Regions from separate parts of the Nocardioides secundeburneus genome, predicted to be linked through region 3. Evidence: predicted binding sites of a transcription regulator. Region 3 holds the regulator's gene; each other region holds the start of a gene.
What was found. Region 3 encodes LexA, which represses DNA repair genes until DNA is damaged. Its sites were predicted from a motif close to TCGAACANNTGTTCGA; they were not measured.
Positions count from the first base shown of each region.

Region 1: a site for LexA is predicted at 1,695-1,710, ahead of ABFT23_RS21380 (HNH endonuclease signature motif containing protein). Genes of this name have one in related genera too.
Region 2: a site for LexA is predicted at 2,007-2,022, ahead of ABFT23_RS19140 (HNH endonuclease signature motif containing protein). Genes of this name have one in related genera too.
Region 4: a site for LexA is predicted at 2,601-2,616, ahead of ABFT23_RS09370 (HNH endonuclease signature motif containing protein). Genes of this name have one in related genera too.

Region 1 covers NZ_JBDUUE010000008.1:170,967-175,261, forward strand. Annotated here, with positions in the region: gene ABFT23_RS21375 (FAD-binding and (Fe-S)-binding domain-containing protein) at 1-374, shown strand, start outside; gene ABFT23_RS21380 (HNH endonuclease signature motif containing protein) at 434-1,630, opposite strand; gene ABFT23_RS21385 (BCCT family transporter) at 2,059-3,828, shown strand; gene ABFT23_RS21390 (hypothetical protein) at 3,839-4,295, opposite strand, start outside.
Region 2 covers NZ_JBDUUE010000007.1:70,055-74,349, reverse strand. Annotated here, with positions in the region: gene ABFT23_RS19150 (PTS fructose transporter subunit IIABC) at 1-196, shown strand, start outside; gene ABFT23_RS19145 (YxiG-like protein) at 200-682, opposite strand; gene ABFT23_RS19140 (HNH endonuclease signature motif containing protein) at 746-1,987, opposite strand; gene ABFT23_RS19135 (SDR family NAD(P)-dependent oxidoreductase) at 2,295-3,032, shown strand; gene ABFT23_RS19130 (TIGR03960 family B12-binding radical SAM protein) at 3,048-4,295, opposite strand, start outside.
Region 3 covers NZ_JBDUUE010000009.1:34,426-38,720, reverse strand. Annotated here, with positions in the region: gene ABFT23_RS21695 (penicillin acylase family protein) at 1-713, opposite strand, end outside; gene ABFT23_RS21690 (SDR family oxidoreductase) at 782-1,603, shown strand; gene lexA (transcriptional repressor LexA) at 1,611-2,360, opposite strand; gene ABFT23_RS21680 (alkaline phosphatase D family protein) at 2,504-4,276, shown strand; gene ABFT23_RS21675 (alkaline phosphatase family protein) at 4,276-4,295, shown strand, end outside.
Region 4 covers NZ_JBDUUE010000003.1:260,476-264,770, reverse strand. Annotated here, with positions in the region: gene chrA (chromate efflux transporter) at 1-1,243, opposite strand, end outside; gene ABFT23_RS09370 (HNH endonuclease signature motif containing protein) at 1,331-2,581, opposite strand; gene ABFT23_RS09365 (YnfA family protein) at 2,878-3,216, shown strand; gene ABFT23_RS09360 (hypothetical protein) at 3,226-3,507, opposite strand; gene ABFT23_RS09355 (MFS transporter) at 3,518-4,295, opposite strand, start outside.

The DNA of each region.
Region 1 (4,295 bases), on a different contig from region 3:
ACGCCGTCTCGTTCGTCGCCGACCGCGTGCTGCCGCTACTGCCCGAGGGCACCCGGCTGCCGAGCCTGTCGCTCCACCCGACCTGCTCGTCGACCCAGCTCGGTGCCGACGACGCCCTGCGCGCCGTCGCGGGCGCCGTCGCCGACGAGGTGCACGTGCCGGTCGACTGGGGCTGCTGCGCCTTCGCCGGCGACCGCGGCATGCTGCACCCCGAGCTGACGGCGTCAGCCACCGCGGCCGAGGCGCGCGAGGTCCGCGAGGTCGACGCCGCCGCCCACGCCTCGTGCAACCGCACCTGCGAGATCGGCATGACCAGGGCCACCGGCTACGACTACCGGCACGTGATCGAGCTGCTGGAGGAGCAGACGCGCTGAGCCGACCTCGGGCGCGCCGGTAGCCCCGCTCACGTCGTGCGCGGGGCTGGTGGGGGTGGTCAGGGATGTCGGCGGGTGTGGGTGCTGGGTGGTGGCCTGCGGTCGACGGTCTTCTCGGTGCCGGTGGGGCTGGTCCAGGTGTAGAGGCCTGGTTCGATCATCCGGTAGGACCAGTGGCCGTGGGTCTTGGCGCGGTGGTGCCTGCGGCAGAGCAGGGCGAGGTTCCAGGTCGCGGTGACGCCGCCGGACTCGAACGGAACGATGTGGTCGAGGTCGACCCGGCGTCGGGTGCAGTCGGGGAAGACGCAGCACCGGTCGCGGAGCGTGACGCGTTCACGGATCGCATCACTGGGTCGGTAGGCGGGTGTCTCGGCTGGTTCGGCGAGGTCGATGACCGGCTTGACGGTGACCTTGGTGCCGGCGGCTTCGCACCATTCGCGGACCTGGTGGACGAGGAGCGGGGTCTGGGTGTTGTCGAGCAGTCCCGGCAGGTCCGGATTCACCGCGTCGAGGTGGGCGTAGATCGTCACCCCACGACCACCACCGCTGGTGTCGAAGTCCAACGACAACTGGGTGCGGGCCATCTCTCCGAGGGCTTGCGAGCGTCGGACGTCCAACGTCTCGGTGGAACCGAGGTCGGCCAACGTCTGGGCGCCGTCGCGCAGAGCGTGCTCGAGATCGACCGCGTCCGCGGTGTCCAACGTGGCGACGACGTCGACGGTGCCGTCGGTGGTCGCACCCGCGAGGTACACGGTGACGCGTCGGTCCTCCAAGGCCGCCAACCGTCGGGCCTCAGCATCGGCGGGGTCGTGCTCGGCCCGGGCCGCGTCGACGGTGCGGTCGAGCTGGGCGAACGAGCACCGGTCCGCGACCGGTGCGATGAACCGGTCGACGTGCCACGCCGCCGCTTCGGACAGGCTCATGGTCGCGTCAGCGATCTTGAACGCCCGCCACAGCGCGACCTCGTGCTTGACCACCCGCAGGTACAACCGCGGGAGCCGGTGACACAGCTCGAGTGCCCGACCGAGGTAGGTCAGCCCGGCGTCGGTCGACATCCCGAGCGAGAGGGCGAGGTCGAGCGCGGCGTACTCCGGCACCGCCGGCGCACCCGGACCGGCCAGGTGCAAAGGACGTTCGATCGATTGCAGCAGCACGACGACCTCGTCCGAGGTGGCCTCGTTCCGCTCAGCCCACGCGAGCACGGACTTCAGGGTCTCGACCTGTGCGTCGGCCTCGGCGAGGCGACGGCTACGCACGGCAACGAGCAGCGGATCGCTGCTTGTCTTTGTCGCGGTGGCCATAGGCCATGATATCACGGATTCGAACGTATGCTCGATATTGACTCGGCCCGAATCCGGCTCGGGTTCCCTCCGCTGGCCGCGCATTCGGCGGGCGGTGCGCCGGAGCTTGCGGAGGCGCCACCGCACGCGCCGGACGAGCACGCCGCGAGAGGCTCGGGGTCAAGGACCAATTCCCAAAACCGTGATACAGCACGACGAACGGATTGGTCCTTGAGGCCGAGACGCGGCGTGCTACCGCGCGCGGCCAACCCGACCACGCACGTCAGTCCTCGAGACGGCAAGCAAGCAACGCCCGTGACGATCCACACACCAACCCGACGCCCCAAGCGCGACGGACCCGAGCGCGGCTTGACCCGTTCGGGCTAGTCCGATAGGGCTACTGAGTGACATTGCAAGACGACCGACCCGAGACCCGACGCCCATCCACGATCGACGCGAGCGAGCTGAACACGCCACACCCGGCCCTCGACGCGGCCCTCGACGATTCGCCCCACGCGTCCGTCGACGAGCCGACCGCACCGGCCAGGAGCGGCATCGACCGGGTCGTGTTCGCCGTCCCGGCCCTCTTCGCGCTCGGGTTCATCGTCTGGGGCTTCGTGGACACCGACTCGCTCGCCTCGGCGTCGACCAACGCGCTCACCTGGGTGATGGACAGCCTCGGCTGGCTCTTCGTGCTGACCGCGACCGGGTTCGTCGTCTTCGTGCTTTGGCTCGCCCTCGGCCGCTTCGGGCGCATCCCGCTCGGACGTGACGACGAGGAGCCGGAGTTCCGCACGATCTCGTGGATCGCGATGATGTTCAGCGCGGGCATGGGCATCGGCCTGATGTTCTACGGCGTGGCCGAGCCGCTGGCCTTCTTCGCCGAGCCGCCGCCGGGCACCGGCCCGGCCGGCAACGCCGAGGCGGCCCAGCACGCGCTGTCGCACACGATGTTCCACTGGACCTTCCACCCGTGGGCCATCTACGCCGTGGTCGGTCTCTCGATCGCCTACGGCGTCTACCGCAAGGGCCGGCCGCAGCTCATCTCGGCAGCCTTCGAGCCGCTCCTCGGACGCCGCGCGCACGGTCCGGCCGGCCAGGTGATCGACATGCTGGCCATCTTCGCCACGCTCTTCGGCTCGGCCGCCTCGCTCGGCCTCGGTGCGGTGCAGATCAGCAGCGGCCTGCAGATCGTGGCCGGCATCGGCGAGGTCGGCAACGCGGTGCTCGTCGCGATCATCGCCGGGCTCACCGTCGCCTTCGTGCTGTCGGCGGTCTCCGGGGTCGCCAAGGGCATCCAGTGGCTGTCGAACATCAACATGGTGCTCGCGATCGGGCTCGCCCTCTTCGTCTTCGTCGTCGGCCCGACGGTGTTCATCCTCAACCTGCTCCCGACCGCGATCGGCAGCTACGCCGGCGACCTGCCGATGATGATCGGCCGGACCGGCGCCGAGGGTGCCGACGTCGACGCCTGGCTGCAGACCTGGACCGTCTTCTACTGGGCCTGGTGGGTGTCGTGGACGCCGTTCGTCGGCATGTTCATCGCCCGGATCTCGCGCGGTCGCACGATCCGTCAGTTCGTCACGGGCGTGCTGCTGGTGCCGAGCGTCGTCAGCCTGGTGTGGTTCGCGATCTTCGGCGGGACGGCGATCGACCTGCAGCAGACCGGCGTCGACATCTTCGGTGAGGGCGCCTCCGAGTCGCAGCTGTTCGGCACCCTCGACCAGCTGCCGTGGGCGACGCTCACCAGCATCGTCGTCATGGTGCTCGTCGGCATCTTCTTCGTCTCCGGCGCCGACGCCGCCTCGATCGTGATGGGCACGCTCTCCGAGCGCGGCACCGACGAGCCGAAGCGGCTCAACGTGATCTTCTGGGGTTGCGCGACCGGGGCCGTGGCCGCCGTGCTGCTGCTCGCGGGCGGCGAGACGGCGCTCGACGGGCTCAAGACCATCACCATCGTCGCCGCGGTGCCGTTCCTGCTGGTGATGATCGGTCTCGCCGTCGCGCTCGTGAAGGACCTGCGCCGCGACCCGCTCGTCGTCCGGCGCGAGTACGCCGTCGACGCCGTCGAGCAGGCCGTCGTGACCGGCGTGACGACCCACGGCGACGGCTTCGTGATCTCGGTCGAGGCCGACCAGGCGACGCCGGGCGCGAGAGTGGCCGAGCCCCGGTAGGCCAGGGCGCCTACTGGAGCACCCGCAACCCGGCCGCGGCCTTCGTGTAGCCGGCCCTGACCGCCGTCGCCGTGAAACGCCGCGGCCCCGACCGGCCGAAGCGGATGCGGCAGGTGCCGGTCGCGTTGGTCGTGCAGCGCTGGCCGCGGGCCAGCACGACGACGCCGCCCACCGGCGCTCCGGCGTCGGTGGCGCGGAACTGCACCCGCCGGCGGCGGTCGCCGTCCCACGACCTGGGGCTGGCGCCGAGCGTGAGGCCCGGCAGCACGCGCTGGTGCACGAGCTGACGACTGGTGCCGACGACGACGTCGGCGGGCCCGCCGTCGGCCGCGACGTCGACGCTCCACGTGCTCGGGTTGCCGTCGACGCGCACGCTGCCGAGCGCGACCGGTGCGCCCCAGGCGGTGCCGGCCGGGTTGCTGCGTGAGGCGCGCACCGTCTGGCCCGACGCCCAGGCCGCCCACAGG
Region 2 (4,295 bases), on a different contig from region 3:
CGCCGTCACCGGCGGCCTCTCCGAGGCGTTCGGCGTCAGCGTGCGCGCCCCGCACGGCGGCATCTTCGTGCTCTTCGCCGTCGACGGCGTCCTCGGCTTCCTGGTCGCGCTCGCCGCCGGCGTCGTCGTCGGCGCGGCCGCGGTGGTCGGGCTCAAGTCGTTCCGCCCGCGCGAGGTCGAGGTCGCGACCGTCTGACCGCTAGTCGGAGACCCGGAACGGCACGTGCCGGGGTTCGACCTCGGCGACCACGAGGTCGGAGAACACCAGGCGCAGGTCGTGACCGTTGGTCGCGACCTGCGCCTCGTGGAACGTGATCCCGACCTCCGCCGCCCAGCGCTCGGCGTCGTCGGAGCGGTCGAGGAGCGTCAGGCCCGGGTAGAGCACCTGCCACTCGACGCCCCAGACGTAGCCGTCGAGGTCGGCCTCGAGGGCGGCCCGGTGGTCGAGCAGCCGCTCGTCGAGCGACCTCCGCCAGATCTCGGGCGCGATCGCCGTCCGCGCCTCGGCCACGACGCAGTGCGTGAAGCGGTAACGCATGTGCACCGGGTCGCGCCCCGAGCCCGTCGGCGCGTGCACGTAGACGTAGAGGTCGTAGTCGCGCAGCTGCGGCGTGTATCCGTGGAAGACCAGCGCCTCGTCGAAGACGTCGGCGAACGCCGCGATGATCCCTGCTCGATCCACGACACCGATCCCATCACGCGCCGGTAGCCCCGGTCCGGTCGGAGTCGGGGCTGGTGGGGGCGGTCAGGGATGTCGGCGGGCGTGGGTGCCGGGTGGTGGCCGTCGGTCGACGGTCTTCTCGGTGCCGGTGGGGCTGGTCCAGTGGTAGAGGCCGGGTTCGACCATGCGGTACGACCAGTGGCCGTGGGTCTTGGCGCGGTGGTGGCGTCGGCAGAGGAGGGCGAGGTTCCAGGTGGCGGTGATGCCGCCGGACTCGAACGGGACGATGTGGTCGAGGTCGACCCGGCGCCGGGTGCAGTCGGGGAAGACGCAGCACCGGTCTCGCAGGGTGACGCGTTCGCGGATCGCATCGGAGGGTCGGTAGGCGGGGGTCTCGGCTGGTTCGGCGAGGTCGATGACCGGCTTCACGACGACCTTCGTGCCGGCGGTCTCGCACCAGGAGCGGACCTGCTGGACGAGGAGCGGGGTCTGGGTGTTGTCGAGCAGACCGGGCAGGTCCGGGTTCACCGCGTCGAGGTGGGCGTAGATCGTCACCCCACGCCCACCACCGCTGGTGTCGAGATCAAGACTGAGTTGATGGCGGGCCATCTCCCCCAGGGCTTGGGACCGTCGGACGTCGAGGGTCTCGGTGGAGCCGAGGTCAGCCAACGTCTGGGCGCCGTCGCGCAGGGCGTGTTCGAGGTCGATCGCGTCGGCGGTGTCGAGGGTGGCGATGACGTCGACGGTGCCGTCGGTGGTCGCACCCGCGAGGTACACGGTGACGCCCCGGTCCTCGAGCGCGGCGAGACGTCGGGCCTCAGCATCGGCGGGGTCGTGCTCGGCCCGGGCGGCGTCGACGGTGCGGTCGAGCTGGGCGAACGAGCACCGGTCCGCGACCGGGGTGATCGCCTTGTCGACGTGCCAGGTGGCGGTCTCGGACAGCGACATGGTCGCGTCCGCGATCTTGAACGCCCGCCACACCGGCACCTCGTGCTTGACCACGCGGAGGTAGAGCTTCGGGAGCCGGTGGCAGAGCTCGAGTGCCCGACCGAGGTAGGTCAGCCCGGCGTCGGTCGACGTCCCGAGCGAGAGGGCGAGGTCGAGCGCGGCGTACTCCGGCACCGCCGGAGCACCCGGACCGGCCAGGTGCAACGGCCGCTCGACCGACTGGAACAGCACGATGACCTCGTCCGAGGTGGCTTCGTTCCGTTCGGCCCACGCCAGGACCGACTTCAGCGTCTCGACCTGCGCTCCAGCCTCAGCGAGCCGCCGGCCACGCACCGCGAGCAGCAGCGGATCGCTGCTGCTCTTCGTCGCGGTGACCATAAGCCATGATACCACAGAATCGAACACACATTCGACTCGAAGTCGACCACGAACCCGACCTAGCTCCCTCCCCTGGGCCGCGCTGTGGCGGGCGGTGCGCCGGAGCTTGCGGAGGCGCCACCGCACGCGCCGGACCAGCACGCCGCGAGAGGCTCGGGGTCAAGGACCAATCCCCGAAACCGTGTGACGGCTCACCGTGGGGATTGGTCCTTGAGGCCGAGACGCGGCGTGCTACCGCGCGCGGCCAACCCGACCACGCACGGCAGTCACCCGGAGCTGATCACGCGGATCGACCTACGCTCGACCCATGACCAGGAACGCAGTGGTGACCGGCGGCGGAACCGGACTCGGCAGGGCGATCGCGGCCCGCCTCGCGACGGACGGCTGCGACGTCCTGGTCGTGGGGAGGCGCCAGCAACCCCTCGACGACACCGCGGAGGCGATCAACGCGAGCGTGGGCCGCGAGGCGGTCAGCACCCACTCCGCCGACCTGACCGACCCCGACGCCGTGGCCCGGCTGGCCGAGGCGGCGCCCGAGCAGGTGCACGTGCTGGTCAACAACGCCGGCGGCAACTACGCCGCGGGCGGGGACGGCCTGGCCGCGGTGGCCGAGGGGTTCCGGGCCGACTTCGAGGGCAACGTGGTCACCGCGGTGCTCACCACCGAGGCGCTGCTCCCGCGGATGGCCCGCCCGGGCGGGCGGATCGTGCTGATGTCGTCGATCGCCGGCCTGCGCGGGGCCGGCCCCTACGGCGCGGCCAAGGCAGCGCTGCACGGCTGGGGCCTCGGCCTCGCCACGCAGCTCGCGCCGGAGGAGATCACGGTCAACGTGGTCGCGCCCGGCTTCGTGCCCGACACCGAGTTCTGGTCGGCGCGGATGACCGACGAGCTCTACGCATCGCGCGTCGGCCCGATCCCGATGAACCGGCCCGGCACCCCCGACGAGGTCGCCTCCGCCGTCGCCTACCTCACCGCCGAGGACGCCGGCTGGACCACCGGGCAGATCCTCCAGGTCAACGGCGGCACCCTGCTCGGCCGCGGCTGACCCGAGGCCGCGGCCTCAGACCACCGATAGGGGCAGCAGCCGCTGACCGGTCGGCCCGATCTGGATCTCGGTGCCCATCTCCGGGCACACGCCACAGTCGTAGCACGGCGTCCAGCGGCAGTCCTCGACCTCGACGTCGGCGGATCCGTCGGCGACCGCGAGGGCGTCCTCCCAGTCGGCCCACAGCCAGTCCTTGTCGAGGCCGGAGTCGAGGTGGTCCCAGGGCAGGGTCTCGTCGTAGCCCCGCTCGCGGGTGGTGAACCACGCGAGGTCGACGCCGGTGCCCTCCAGGGCCGCGGCCGCGGCCGTGGTCCAGCGCTCGTAGGAGAAGTGCTCGCTCCAGCCGTCGAAGCGGCCGCCGTCGCGCCACACGGACTCGATGACGCGGCCGACGCGGCGGTCGCCGCGCGAGAGGAGTCCTTCGATGATGCCGGGCTTGCCGTCGTGGTAGCGGAAGCCGATGGCCCGGCCGTAGCGCTTGTCGGCGCGGACGACGTCGCGCAGCTGCTGCAGGCGGTCGTCGGTGGTCTCGACGTCGAGCTGGGCGGCCCACTGGAACGGCGTGTGGGGCTTGGGCACGAACCCGCCGATGGAGACGGTGCAGCGGATGTCGTTCTTGCCGGTGACCTCGCGGCCTTTCTTGATCACGGCCTTGGCCAGCTCGGCGACCTGGAGGACGTCCTCGAGCTCCTCGGTGGGCAGGCCCACCATGAAGTAGAGCTTCACCTGGCGCCAGCCGTGGCTGTAGGCCGCGGCGACGGTGCGGATGAGGTCCTCCTCGGTGACCATCTTGTTGATCACCTTGCGCATGCGCTCGCTGCCGCCCTCGGGGGCGAAGGTGAGCCCGGAGCGGCGTCCGTTGCGCGAGAACTCGTTGGCCAGGCTGATGTTGAACGCGTCGACGCGGGTCGAGGGCAGCGACAGCGAGACGTTGGAGCCCTCGTAGCGGTCGGCGAGGTCGGTGGCGAGGTCGCCGATCTCGGTGTGGTCGGCGCTGGAGAGCGAGAGCAGGCCGACCTCCTCGAAGCCCGACTTGCGGATGCCGTTCTCGACCATGGCGCCGATCGTGGTCAGGCTGCGCTCGCGCACCGGGCGGGTGATCATGCCGGCCTGGCAGAAGCGGCAGCCGCGCGTGCAGCCGCGGAAGATCTCGACGCTGAAGCGCTCGTGCACGGTCTCGGCGAGCGGCACGAGCGGCTTGGCCGGGTAGGGCCAGGCGTCGAGGTCCATGAGGGTGTGCTTGGTGACGCGGTGCGGCACGCC
Region 3 (4,295 bases):
ACCTGCGAGGCCCGCAGCGGCAGCTCGGGCAGGCCGGGCTCGGTGAGCGACGGCGGGTCGGCGTCGGCGATCTCCTTGACGAACACGCCGGTCGAGGCGAGCAGGTTCGCGAGGTAGACGCCGTACCAGAGGTCGAGGGTGGTGACGTCGGGCCGCAGGTAGCCCGCCCCTCGGCACGCCGGGTCGGTGATCCTGCGGGTGCGCAGCCACCGGTTGATGCCGGCGACGTAGCCGCGCACCAGCGCACGCGGCTCACGACCGGGGCCGGCCCCGCTCGCCAGCAGCCGCTCGACGACGCGCCGGTTGCGCAGGTCGGTGACGAGCGTGTCGACCTGCAGGTTGGTGCCGTTCATCGACACGTGGTCGTCGTAGCGGCCACCCGGGCCGAACCACCGCGATCGGAGCCCGCGACCGGTGACGATCGTGTCGAACAACGTGCAGGCCGAGGCCTCGGTCGCGGCGTAGCCGCTGCCGAAGCCGAGTGAGGCGACGTTCGTCGCGGTGATGTGCGGGATGCCGTGCTTCGTCCACCGGATGCGGGCCTCGTAGCGCGGCCGGCGTGGCTTCGGCTTCGCGGCGGTGCCCGGCTCGGCCCGGTCGGCGGCGGGGGTGCCGGAGATGGCGGCGGGGGCCGCCGGTGCGGGCGAGGTGGGCACGGCGACCAGCAGCGGCAGCAGGAGGCTGGTCGCGATCGCGGCAACGGGACGGCGCATGCCTGGCTAACGCCGCACTGTGACGACGGTTACGCCCGCGGCCGGGCCCGGTGCGGCAGCATGCCCGCATGGGGTCCCGCAGCGCCACCGTGTCCGTGCCCACCAGCGCCGTCGTCACCGGCGCCGCGCGCGGCATCGGACGTGCCGTCGCCGAGCGCCTCGTGGCCACCGGACACCGGGTGGTGGTCACCGACGTCGACGCGGCCGCGGTGGCGGCCACGGCCTCGGAGATCGGCGCGACCGGCGTCGTCCAGGACGTGCGCGACCCGGCGGCGCACCGCGAGGTCGCCGCGGCGGCGTCCGGTCTCGCGCCGCTGGGCGTGTGGGTGAACAACGCCGGCGTCGGCTTCGACGGCGACCTGGTCGACCTCTCCGACGACCAGGTGCGCGGGCTGGTGGAGATCAACGTGCTCGGCGTGCTGTGGGGCATGCGGACCGCGCTCGATGCGTTCGAGGCGACCGGGCGCGGCGGCCAGGTGGTCAACGTGGCGTCGCTGTCGGGCCTCGGCCCGGTGCCCGGGCTGTCAGTCTACGCCGCGACCAAGGCCGCGGTCGTCTCGATCACCTCGTCGACGGCGCTGGAGGCGCCGTCGGGGGTGGGCGTGCACGCGGTGCTGCCCGACGGCGTCGCGACCGCGATGGTCGAGGCGATGGCCGACGGCCGCGGACGGCACCTCGTGCAGTCGGGCGGACGCCTGCTGGGCACCGAGGACATCGCGGACGCCGTCGTCGGCCTGCTCGGCTCGCGTCGCGTGCTGCGCACCGTGCCGGCCTGGCGGGGCGGGTTGATGCGTGGCTCGAGCCTGGCGCCCTCGCTCGCCGCACCGGCGATGGCCCTGTTCGAGAAGCAGGGTCGCCGCCGGACCGCGCCGGGCTCGACGCCGCGCTGATCGAGCCCTAGAGCTTGCGCAGCACCGCCGTGACGACGCCGACGATGGTGGCGTGGGTGCCGTCGATGGGCTCGAAGGCCGGGTTGTGCGGCAGGAGCCAGACCTTGCCGTCCTTGCGCTGCAGGGTCTTGACCGTGGCCTCGCCGTCGATCATCGCGGCCACGATGGTGCCATTGTCGGCCGTCTGCTCCTGCCGGACGACGACGTAGTCGCCGTCGCAGATGGCGGCATCGATCATCGACTCGCCGGAGACCTCGAGGAGGAACAGGGCGCCGTCGCCGACCAGCTGCTGCGGCAGCGGGAACACCGACTCGAGGTTCTCCTCGGCCAGGATGGGTCCGCCGGCGGCGATCCGGCCCAGGAGCGGGACGTTGACCGGGGGGACGGCGACGTCGCCGATGCCGGTCTCGTCGTAGCTGGTCTCGTCGGCCGAGCCGATCGAGCGCCGGGCGGCCATGACCTCGGGCAGGAAGACCTCGAGCGCCCGCGGCCGGTTGGGGTCGCGCTTGAGGAAGCCCTTCTGCTCGAGCACCCGCAGCTGGTGGGCGACGCTCGAGGTGCTGGTGAGGCCGACGGCCTCGCCGATCTCGCGCATGCTCGGCGGGTAGCCGCGCTGCTCGATGCTGTCCTTGATGGTGGACAGCACGCGCTGCTGGCGCGGGGTGAGCCCGGTGGCGTCGGCGGGAGCGTCGGGAAGCTCGTGCACCTTGGTCGCCGAGCGGTTCGCGGAGTCGTCGGACGTGCGGCTGCGAGGCATGACCGCACTGTCCCACCAAAGAGGGCCGAGATCAAACATGTGTTCGAACGGCGTGTCGGCGCCGTCCGCGACGAGGAGGTGAACGTCCGGCGACCAGAGCGTCGGGGCCGTACCCCCGGCCGGGGATCGTCGTTGGACCCGGCGTGACCTCCGAGCTCCCGGTGCGCCGTCGCACCGTGATCGCGACCGGCTCCGCCGGCGCCGCCCTGACCACTTTCGCCGGCGGGGCCGGCACGCTCGGCGCCGCCGCCGACGACTCCGAGTCCCCGCGCCGACGGGCCGGACGCCGCTACTTCGCGCACGGCGTCGCCTCGGGCGACCCGATGCCGCGCCAGGTGGTGATCTGGACGCGCGTGACCCCGACCGCGGCGGCCCGGCCGGGGTCGGGCCGGGGCCCGCAGGTGACGGTGACCTGGGAGGTCTCGACGCGCCGGGACTTCCGCCGCATCCAGCGCCGCGGCGCCGTCGTCACCAGCGCCGCCCGCGACCACACGGTGAAGGTCGACGTCGCCGGCCTGAAGCCGGCCCGGTGGTACTACTACCGCTTCGGCTTCCGGGGCACCCACAGCCGGACGGGCCGGTTCCGCACCGCACCGGCCGCCGGCGCCCGCCCGCGCAACCTGCGGTTCGGGGTGGTCTCGTGCACCAACTGGCAGGCCGGCTGGTTCGCCGCCTACCGCGGGCTCGCCCGGCGCGACGACCTGCACGCCGTCCTGCACCTCGGCGACTACCTCTACGAGTACGGCCCCGGCGAGTACGGCTACGGCAGCACCGACCGCGACATCCGCACGCACGACCCGCGGCACGAGATGGTCTCCCTCTCCGACTACCGGCGACGGCACGCGCAGTACAAGACCGACCCCGACCTGCAGGCCCTGCACGCCAAGTACCCGTGGATCGTCACGTGGGACGACCACGAGGTCACCAACGACCAGTGGCAGGGCGGAGCTGAGAACCACCAGGCCGACGAGGGCGACTACCACCGCCGTCGCGCCCGCGCCCACCGCGCCTACGACGAGTGGATGCCGGTGCGCATGAGCGGCAGCGCCCGTCTCGGAGACGGCACGCGCCTCTACCGGCGCCTGACCTTCGGACGGCTGGCCGAGATCAGCATGCTCGACCTGCGCAGCTACCGCTCGGCACCGGTCGAGACCGCGCTCCCCTCCCCCGTCCCGTCCGCCGACGCCGGGGTCAGCGACCCCCGCCGCACCATCACCAGTGCGGCCCAGCTGCGCTGGCTGAAGGAGTCGTTGACCCGCCCGCAGGCGTTCTGGAAGGTGATCGGCAACCCGGTGATGATCTCGCCGGTCACGTTCGCGCAGCTGCCCGCCGACCTGATCGGCCCGATCAACGACGTCACCGGCCTGCTGCCCGACGACGGCCTGCCCTACAACGTCGACCAGTGGGACGGCTACACCGCCGACCGGCAGCGGATCCTCGCTCACATCAGGGACCACCACGTGCAGAACGCTTTGTTCGTCACCGGCGACATCCACTCCGGCTGGGCGGCCGAGGTGCCCTACGACGTCGGCACCTACCCGCTCAGCGGCGCGGGCGCCGTCGAGTTCGTGTGCACGTCGGTGACCTCGAACAACCTCAAGGACATCACCGGCACGCCCGCCCACACGACCAGCACCGCCGTCGAGGCGACGATCCTGGCCAACAACCGCCACATCAAGTACCTCAACTTCGACGACCACGGCTTCTCGGTGCTCGACCTCGACGCCAAGCGCGCCCAGATGGACTGGTTCGTCATCGGCGACCGGGCCGACCGGCAGACCTCCATCACCTACAGCCGCTCGTTCCTGACGGTCGCGGCGTCGAACCGGGTCGAGGAGACCTTCGTGCCCCTGCACCGGCACAGGCCCGGCCGGAGCTCGGGCGACGCCCGTCCGGTCGACGGCGGTGCGTCCTGATGTGCGGGTGCGGACAGCG
Region 4 (4,295 bases), on a different contig from region 3:
CCACGGCGTCCCAGCGGACGGTCGACGGGCGGGGCACGTCGAACGACAGCCACCCCGCCGTCACCGCCGTCGTGCCGTCGAAGAGCGTGTGGACGGCGAAGTAGAGGGCCAGGCTCGCGATCACGCCGACGACCGCGGCGGTGATGCCCGTCAGCGCGGCCGTCAGCCCCCGGTGCCCACGCAGCCGCTCGACGTAGGGCGCACCGAGCAGGATGAACACGAAGCTCGGCACGAAGGTGACCCAGGTGACCACGAGCGAGGCGACGACGGCGGCCGCCCAGGGCGACAGCGCGCCGGGGTCGCGGTAGGCGCCGAGGAACGCGACGAACTGCACCACCATGACCAGTGGCCCCGGGGTCGTCTCGGCCAGCGCGAGGCCGCGCACCATCTCCCCCGGCGAGAGCCAGCCGTAGACGTCGACCGCTCGCTGCGCGACGAACGCCAGCACCGCGTAGGCGCCGCCGAACGAGATCACCGCGGTGCCACCGAAGAACACGCCTTGGTCGACGACCGTGCTGCCGCCGCCGAGCACCATGGCCGCAAGCGCGACCGGGGCCATCCACAGGACCAGCCCGATCCCCAGCACGGCTGCGGTGCGGCGTGACGACGGCCGGTCGGCGTGCAGAGCCTCGTCGGGCACCAGGGGCGGCGGGCCGTCGTCCGGGGGTGCCGACGCGGACGACGTCGCCAGGGCGCGTCGCGCCGTCCACCCCACGACGGCCGCGACGACCAGCACATACGGGAACGGGACGGCGAAGAAGGCGAGGGCGACGAACGACGAGACGGCCAGTGCGACCAGGACCGGGTGGGTCATGCTGCGACGAGCGATGCGCAGCACCGCTTGGACGACGATCGCCAGCACCGCGGGCCCGAGGCCGAGGAACAGCCCGTCGAGCACCGCGGTGTCGCCGTACGTCACGTAGACCGCCGACAGGACGAGCATCGCGACCAGACCCGGCAGGACGAACAGCACGCCGGCGACGAGCGCTCCGCGCACGCCGTTGAGCAGCCAGCCGACGTAGGTCGCGAGCTGCTGCGCCTCCGGACCCGGCAACAGCGTGCAGTAGGACAGGGCGAACAGGAACCGCTGCTGACCGATCCACCGACGCTCGTCGACGAGCATCCGCTGCATGACCGCGATCTGGCCGGCGGGGCCGCCGAAGGTCTGCAACGAGACCAGGAACCACGCGCGGGTCGCCTGCCGGAGGGGCACGACGTCGTCCCGCTTCACCGTGTCGCTCACCGCGTGAGGGTCTCAGGTGTCGGTGAACGGACGGTACGTGCGTGCCCATGGCCCGCGGTCGGGGTGGACGGCGGGCTGATGGGGCGGTCAGGGATGTCGGCGGGCGTGGGTGCCGGGTGGTGGACGCCGGTCGACGACTGACTCGACGCCGGTCGGTGAGGTCCAGGCGTAGAGGCCGGGTTCGACCATCCGGTACGACCACCGGCCGTGGGTCTTCGCTCGATGGTGCCTGCGGCAGAGCAGCGCGAGGTTCCAGGTCGCGGTGATGCCACCGGACTCCCACGCCATGACGTGGTCGAGGTCGACCCGACGCCTGCTGCAGTCGGGGAAGACGCAGCACCGGTCGCGGAGCGTGACGCGTTCACGGATCGCGTCGCTGGGTCGGTAGGCGGGGGTCTCGTGGGGTTCGGCGAGGTCGATGACGGGCTTGACGGCGACCTTGGTGCCGGCCGCCTGACACCATTCACGGACCTGCTCGACGAGGAGCGGGGTCTGGGTGCTGTCGAGCAGCCCGGGCAGGTCCGGGTTGGCGGCGTCGAGGTGGGCGTAGATCGTGACCCCACGCCCGGTGCCGCTGGTGTCGAGATCGAGCGCGAGCTGCGTGCGGGCCATCTCCCCCAGCGCCTGGGACCGTCGGACGTCCAACGTCTCGGTCGACCCGAGGTCGGCAAGGGCCTGCGCGCCGTCACGCAGCGCATGTTCGAGATCGATCGCATCAGCGGTGTCCAACGTGGCGACGACATCGACGGTGCCGTCGGTGCCGTCGGTGGTCGCACCCGCGAGGTACACGGTCACGCGCCGGTCCTCGAGCGCAGCCAGCCGTCGGGCCTCAGCCTCGGCGGGGTCGTGCTCGGCGCGAGCGGCGTCGACGGTGCGGTCGAGCTGCGCGAACGAGCACCGCTCCGCCACAGGGGTGATCGCCTTATCGACGTGCCAGGCTGCGGTCTCGGACAGGGTCATGGTCGCGTCCGTGATCTTGAACGCCCGCCACAGCGCGACCTCGTGCTTGACCACCCGCAGGTACAACCGAGGGAGCCGGTGGGCGAGCTCAAGCGCCCGACCCAGGTAGGTCAGGCCGGCATCGGTCGACATCCCCAGAGACAGGGCGAGGTCGAGCGCGGCGTACTCCGGCACCGCCGGAGCACCCGGCCCGGCCAGGTGCAACGGACGCTCCACCGACTGCAGCAACACGACGACCTCGTCGCTCGAAGCGACGTTCCGCTCAGCCCACGCCAAGACCGACTTCAGCGTCTCGACCTGCGCGTCAGCCTCGGCGAGGCGACGGCCACGCACCGCAAGCAGCAGCGGATCGCTGCTGGTGCGGGTCGAGGTGGCCATAGGCCATGCTACCACGGATTCGAACGTATGTTCGACTCAATCCCGATCACAAACCCAACCCAAATCCTTCCCCTGGCGGCGCTTGGCGGGCGGTGCGCCGGAGCTTGCGGAGGCGCCACCGCACGCGCCGGACCAGCACGCCGCACGAGGCTCGGGGTCAAGGACCAATCCCCAACTCGCATCAACAGTCAGGCGTGGGGATTGGTCCTTGAGGCCGAGACGCGGCGTGCTACCGCGCGCGGCCAACCCGACCACGCACGTCATCGCACGTAGACCCGCCGATACGCTCGACCCCCATGGACACCCTGCGCAGCATCGTGCTGTTCCTCGCCGCAGCGGTCGCCGAGATCGGCGGCGCCTGGCTCGTCTGGCAGGGCGTCCGCGAGCACCGGGGCTGGGTCTGGATCGGCCTCGGCGTCATCGCCCTCGGCATCTACGGCTTCGTCGCGACGCTCCAGCCCGATGCCGAGTTCGGCCGCATCCTGGCCGCGTACGGCGGCGTGTTCGTCGCCGGCTCGCTCGCCTGGGGCATGGTCGTCGACGGGTTCCGACCCGACCGCTACGACGTCACGGGAGCGTTGATCTGCCTGGTCGGCGTCGCGGTCATCATGTACGCCCCGCGCGCCGGCGCCTGAGCGACGCCGTCACGGTTGCGGGACGTCGGCCTCCCACCGGGCGCGGCGCTCGTCGTCGGACTGCTCCCACCACGGCGTGCCGCGCTCGCCGAGCGCGACCTTGGCCGCCTGGACGCCGGCCCGGACCCGCGCCTCGTCGTCGGTGCCCCGCGCCGTCCTCACCGCGCGGCGCCAGGCCATGAGGATCTTCTGCAGCTCGTCGCGGCGCTCGGTCGGGATGTCCGGGTCGGTGGCCCGCCAGCGTCGTCCGTCGACCACGATGTAGCGGCCGTCGTCGGTGTGCTCGACCATCACGCCACCATCATGTCGGCACGTGGAGGCCGGCCTCGAGCGTGGCACGGTCGATGACGCGGCGCACCCGCACCCGGTAGCGCCAGATCTGCAGGAGGCCGAGGGCCCAGAGCGGGTACTGCGCGGCCATGGCCCAGCGGAAGGCCTCGGGCGTGTAGCTGCTGCCGGCGCCGGGGGTACGCCAGTCGAGGATCAGGCCGATGGCGACGACGAGCACGAGCGAGGCCGAGAAGCCCGCCTGGTTGATGATGCCGGTCGCGCTGGCGAGCCGGTCGGCCGGGTTCGAGGTGCGCGCGAGGTCGAAGCCGATCATCGAGGCCGGGCCGCCGATGCCGATCACCTGGGTGAGCAGCACCAGCAGCCACAGCGGCGCGTCGCCCGGCCAGACGAGCACCGCCGTCCAGACCGCCACGATGGCGGTGACGATGACCAGCACCATCGACGAGCGGTGCCACGGGTGCCGCGAGACGAGGTAGCCGAGCAACGGGCCGCTGTACATGATCGCGACCACCACGAGGCTCAGCAGCAGGCCGGCCGTGTGCTCGGACAGACCCTCGCCCTCGACCAGGAACGGGTAGCCCCACAGCAGCGACATGGTCGTGGCGCTGAACTGCGAGGTGAAGTGCATCCAGAACCCGAGGCGGGTGCCGGGGTGGCCCCACGACGCGGTGAGGCTGCGCCGCACGGTGGCCAGCGACAGCTGCGGGCCGACCACGCGCCGCTGCTCGGGTGCGTCGCGGACGACGACGACCAGGGCGACTGCGAGCACGACGCCGAGCGAGGCGGTG